One region of the Priestia sp. SB1 genome, then DNA from elsewhere that is predicted to be linked to it. Evidence: riboswitches for the same ligand, from Rfam matches in the RefSeq annotation. Region 1 holds a riboswitch; the other holds the start of a gene.

Region 1 (3,060 bases):
CATTTTCCGCTTCTTTTTCTTTATTTGGCGTATATACTTCAGAAACTTCTAAAACACCATATGTCACACCGCTTTGAACTAGTTTTACTTTGTCGCCAATGTTTAATTCTTTAGCCTGCTCTTCTGTTACGGGAAGAGTAATAGGAATACTCCATACAGTTCCATCTGCTAGACGCATATTTTCAACAACTGATTGATAATCTTTTTCTCCTAAAAACCCCGTAATTGGGCTATAAGCACCAATTCCAATTAGTTCTAAATCGCTTAGAGCCATGTTGTCTACTTCAATTTCTTTTGTTAGTGACGTGTAGTCATATGTTGGTTGATATAAATTAATTAATTCTCCACCGTGTGCTTGAATTGTTGTCATTTTGTAAAATCCTCCTTAAGTAATTAACACAATATAATAAAAAGTACTTGAATCACGCAGTCATTTTTTCTTTTTCCGACTGCAGGCTTGCTCTTTTTCTTCTAGTCGTTCTAGCTAAGCTTAGAATACCTCCTGTAGCAATACATCCACTAGCTAGCACCACAAATGAATATAAGTCGCTTTCAAGTACTAATTTCACAAGAACATATGAGATTACGAGTGAAAATACAGGGGATACCACCCAAACCTTTAACATTTGAATGACCACTTCGCGCTGTTCTTTCGTAAATCCCGTTTTCGCTGCGCCTATTCCAATAATAGAAGACGTAGTGACCTGTGTAAGCGGTACTGGCAAACCAAACAGTGAAGCGACTGTAACAAGAGAAGCACCAGTACCCGAGATAATGCAGCCTTCTCCTACAGAATAGCGAGTAATTTTTTTTCCGTTTGTTTCAATAACTCGGCCTCCTAGTAAAAGAGCTCCGAGCGCCACCGCCAATCCTCCTGCTATGACACCCGTTGTAGCATCCATTAATCCAGCTCCTACTAGAGGACCGACAGCATTTGCCACATTGTTCATTCCAGCTGAGAAGGCTTCAAAGAATCCCGTTGCAATAACTAAAATCGTTAAAACTCTTTTCCACTTTCCCTCTGCTTCTTTTTTATGCGCTCTGCGCTTTATCACTTTCCCAATCAAAAAAGCAATAACAAATGAAACTAGCGGAACAATAATCCAAAAAGACATCACAATTAAAAGTTTTTCTACATACAGAGATTGATAAGCTACCCCTACTCCAACAACTGAGCCAACTGTTACTTCACTTGTTGATAGAGGGATACCAATCAAATTCGCGAAAAAGAGTGACAGCGTTGCAGCAGCCAGAATGATAATAACTAATTCTACTGACAGCAGTTTTTCAGGTATGATACCTGAACTGATGGTTTTTACCACCTCACCGCCTCCGGTAACAGCTCCGAGCACAATTCCTACAGCACAGATGAACAGGGCCACTCTTCGCTTTTTAATTGCACCGGAGCCGTATGAAACGCCCATAGCAGCTGCTGCACCGCTTGCCCCAATATTCATTGCAAAAAAAAGCGCAATGATAAAGGCAACATATAAAAGCATCATTTATTCAGCTCTTTCGTATTTAAGATTCGTGTAATCCGCACTCCACTTTTTGTGTACCTGCCCATCTTCCTGAACGTAAATCGTCTACATTATAGGCAGGTGCGGTACAGGGCTCACAGCCGATACTTGGGTAGCCTTGATCATGAAGTTTGTTGTATGGCAAATCATGCTTATACACATAACGCCAAATTTCTTTCCATGACCAATGAATTAACGGACAAACTTTCACCTTCTTGAATTTCTCATCTTTATTAAAATAATTCGTGTTGGCACGAGACTCAGACTGCTCGCGTCTCAAACCAGAAATCCACGCATCATAAGGAGCAAGGGATTCTCTTAGGGGAATGATTTTTCGAATTTGACAGCATAGGTTAGGCTGACTCTTCCAAAGCTCATCTCCATGTTTTTCAGCTTGTTCTGCAAGAGTTAAATCCGGCTTTTTCATATGAATACGTAAATCAGGGAAGCGTTCTTTAATTGCATCAATCACTTCATATGTTTCTTTAAAATGAACCCCTGTATCTAAAAAGACAATTTCAGCATCTTTTTTCACTTTTGAAATTAAATCAATTAACACGATTCCTTCGATCCCAAAGCTTGACGCATAAATAATTGAATCTCCGTAGGTATCATACGCCCACTGCAATGCTGAAAGGGCTCCTTTTGTTTCATCTTTACTGTCGAACTCTGGAAATGTATCGCTCCAGTTTTCGTACGTATATAAGTCTGCCATTTTCTCCACTCCAATTCTTAGTTATCCGCGTTATCCAATAAAAAAAGACGGTTTTACCCACTAGAATTGGATAAAACCGCCTCTAGTGTGTCTAGTCAGCGAAACTATTTAATTCTTACTTTGCTTCGGCGTGTTCAAAGGTTTGTTTTAAGTCGGGGTTTATAGTCATCGTTGTCCCTCCTCAAAATATCTCTTGCGCTATATCAAAATAAAAAGTCTTCCGTATTGAAAGACTGGGTAGGCAATAATTTTCACCTTATCTTTCAAAATGATACACACTTTGCTGGAATTAGCACCTTGCTAAGCAGGTTGCCGGGGTTCAGCGGGCCAGATCCCTCCACCACTCTTGATAAGCATTTTTTAAAAATTTTAGCATATTTAGAATATTTGTCAACATTAAAAATTATATATCCGATAAGAAAACTATACTTTAAATTCACAGAAATATCTATACTTTTATTTAAAACAACATATGTAAATTTAACCCAAATGTGAACATATCAGTTTGTAAAACGCTTTCTTTCCCCCCGACTTTTTATGTTCTCTTGCTAAATAAAATGCAAAATCTCTCTATAAAATTAATAACGGATTTATGAGCTTTACGGATAATTCACTCACATTAGCACACATTACAGATAACACTGACTGACAGATAGGAGCTATATAAGATGGAGAGACAACCCTTTCAATTAGACGATACAATTAAAAATAATGTGCGAACATATTTACAGCAGATTTCAACTGAAGCCTCTAATTTAATTAAACATTTAGACACGAGTGATCATTGTATTTTATGTGATTTTGAGGAGATGAGAAGGTTATTTC
Region 2 (3,060 bases), on a different contig from region 1:
ACCTGCTTTGTTTTTAGCATATGAAGCGCTTCTTCTTCTTTTTTTACATCATAGTTCGTCTGACAAATAACAAGCTGATACTGCTTTTCTAACGCTTGAGAGGCCACTCCTTCTAAAAGCAGACTGAAATAAGGATGATTAATAAAAGGCAAGACGACGGCAATCATATTTGTTTTCCCTTTTGATAAGTGAACGGCATTAATGTTTTGTTCGTAATTAAGTTCTTGAATTAATTCTTCTACCAGACGGCGCTTTTCTTCTTTTACATACGGATGATGATTTAAAACCCGTGACACGGTCGAAACAGATACACCAGCTTTTTTTGCGATATCTCGGATATTTGTCATGTTTTCACCTTTTTCTCTTGCGCTGAAACGCGTTTCATACTTTATTCTCATTATAAAGTGAAAAAGCAATAAGCTAAACCCGTTACAATCATGTTTTTATTCACTTATATAAGGAGGTCATATCATGGGTATTTTATTATTCATTTTATTATGCGGAATTGAAATCGGAGGAGCGGCTTATGCACTTAAACAAAATGAGACACTTTGGAAGGAGCTAGATGAAAAAAAGCAGACTGATTTTTTCAAACAGTAAAAAACCCTTAAAAAGAATGTTCTTTTTAAGGGTTTGATATTACGCAGCTTCTTTAGATGATTTTGATTTTTTATTTAAACGAGGAAAGCCAATTACAATTGCAATGATACCGCAAACCGCTGTTAACATTGGATAGAATGTAAATGGAATAACCTCAATCGGTGAAACTTTAGCAAATCCTGCTGCTAGAAGCATTTGTGCACCGTAAGGGATAAGCCCTTGAACGCTGCATGAAAACAAGTCGAGCAGACTGGCTGATTTACGATTGTCAATTGAATACTTATCAGAGATTTCTTTCGCTAACGGACCTGCTGTAATAATTGAAATCGTGTTATTAGCCGTGGCTAAATTGGTTAAACTTACTAATCCCGCGATACTGAATTCTCCGCCTTTTTTTGTTTGAATGCGTCGTGTTAATAGGTTCAATAAGAACTGAATACCGCCGTTATAGCGAATGAGTTCAACCATTCCGCCAATTAAAAGAGATAAAATAATTAATTCCGACATTCCGCCAATACCTTCTGTCACAGTTTTAGCAAGAGAAGAAAGCGTGTAGCTTCCGTCAGCTAATCCAATTACGCCGGCTAATACAATTCCTCCGGTTAAAATGCTTAATACGTTTGCACCAAATATGGCAGCAACGAGTACGCCGACATAAGGCAAGATTTTAAACCAGCTAAAATCTTTAATTTCTACTGATGACGTATTGCCTAGCGTCATTACAAGTAATAAAATCACTGTAACAATCGCTGCAGGAAGGACAATGAAAAAGTTTACTTTTAATTTATCTGACATATTTGTTTTTTGCGTACGAACTGCCGCAATGGTCGTATCAGAGATTACGGATAAATTATCTCCAAACATTGCACCACCAACAACAGCAGCAATTGCCAATGTAATGGATACATGCGCCTGCTCACTGATTCCTACAGCGATAGGCCCTAACGCAGCGATCGTTCCCATTGACGTTCCCATCGAAATTGAAATGAATGCGCCAATAACAAAGATTCCGACTACCACTAAGCTTTGCGGAAGCACAGACAGAGCTAAGTTTACCGTTGAATCAACAGCTCCCATGCCTTTAGCGACTTCTGAAAAAGCACCTGCTAAAATAAAAATAAGTACCATAATAATGATATCAGGATGCCCTGCTCCTTTAGCAAAGCGTTCCACTTTTACATTAAGTGAATCTTTGCGGTTCATAGCCAGCGCCACAATGGCTGCAATGATAATAGCTACTAATACAGGCAGCTTATAAAAATCTCCCGTTATAATTCCTGATCCGACAAACAGGACTAAAAAGACGCCCAGCGGTAACAGCGCCCAGCCGTTTCCTTTTTGTTGTTCCATTCTTAACACCTCTTGTTTACGTAATAAAAAAAGACCTCTTCTTATTGATAAGAAGAGGTCTCTTATTTGTATCATAAGATTACCCTTCTCATCTTCCAAACGAAACATCGTCTGCTGGATTTGGCACCGCACTGCGTACAGCCAGTTGCCGAGACATCGTAGGGCCAGTCCCTCCGTCTCTCTTGATAAGAAGTTTGTAGTTGTTTTAAAAATAGTCTTTCACTACTGTAATCTCTTTTTATTTAATTGTCAAATGCTATTTTAGAAAAATATATAGTGTGAAAATTCTCACATCAATTAGCTACGTCACGTTTTAAAAACGCCACCCATGCTACGCCCATAAAGAAGACAAAGTGTGCAACTAAGATGAAGATTGAAAATGGAATTGTCATTCCGTCAAACATCGTCTTCATTCCGTCCATATACTGCACAAAGTTTGTGTTGGCGAACAGTAAAAATTTCCCCCACCATAGACCAAACTGTGATACTATCCCAGTTACTGCTTTCGCCCCAATACTTACGACAATAGCTAGACTTGAAGCAAGCGCGCTGTTTCTAAATAAAGACGACAGCATGAATGCGAACGTCATCATCATAAACGTTTCCATATACGCGCTGTCATACGTAAGCGTAATGTTTTTAAGCAGCTGCGCATCTCCTTCTAGACTGGCAAATCCAAAGAACAATGCTCCCCATACAAACGAAAAAAGCAAATAGCTCAGCAAATAATACAAGCTAATTAAAATGAGCGTTATGTACTTGGACGTTAAAATCGTTGAACGTCTAGCAGGGCGAATTAAAAGAAGCTTAATGGTACCCGCTTCAAACTCTTTTGCAACCATTGATCCTCCAACAGCAAGCGCGAAAAATTGAACGAGGATCAGCATGCCTGCACTAAATGACAGGAAATTCAATATGTTGTCTTCCGTTCCTGCGCTGTTTGCTACTTTCTTCATTAAAAGAGCCATACAAAGAGTTAAGATGCCGATTGTAATAAACGTGACTTTTGTACTTCTTTTGTAAAACCATTTCATATGTTCATTTTGAATTAACTTAAGCATGGTGCTCTCCCTCCGTAACGGACATAAACGAATCTTCAAGCGTCTCATA

What was found. Region 1 has a riboswitch for S-adenosylmethionine ahead of WKH56_RS24275 (phosphoadenylyl-sulfate reductase). Riboswitches for the same ligand answer to the same signal wherever they lie in the genome.
Region 2: another riboswitch for S-adenosylmethionine. It lies ahead of WKH56_RS17540 (Na+/H+ antiporter NhaC family protein); the one in region 1 lies ahead of WKH56_RS24275 (phosphoadenylyl-sulfate reductase).

What each region holds. Positions count from the first base shown of each region.
Region 1 is NZ_JBBJSS010000007.1:6,867-9,926, forward strand. It holds gene sat (sulfate adenylyltransferase) at 1-370, opposite strand, end outside; gene WKH56_RS24270 (inorganic phosphate transporter) at 423-1,502, opposite strand; gene WKH56_RS24275 (phosphoadenylyl-sulfate reductase) at 1,522-2,235, opposite strand; SAM riboswitch class I at 2,489-2,591, opposite strand; gene cdaS (sporulation-specific diadenylate cyclase CdaS) at 2,904-3,060, shown strand, end outside.
Region 2 is NZ_JBBJSS010000004.1:467,967-471,026, forward strand. It holds gene WKH56_RS17530 (LacI family DNA-binding transcriptional regulator) at 1-347, opposite strand, end outside; gene WKH56_RS17535 (hypothetical protein) at 472-600, shown strand; gene WKH56_RS17540 (Na+/H+ antiporter NhaC family protein) at 640-1,950, opposite strand; SAM riboswitch class I at 2,036-2,142, opposite strand; gene WKH56_RS17545 (ABC transporter permease) at 2,244-3,011, opposite strand; gene WKH56_RS17550 (ABC transporter ATP-binding protein) at 3,004-3,060, opposite strand, start outside.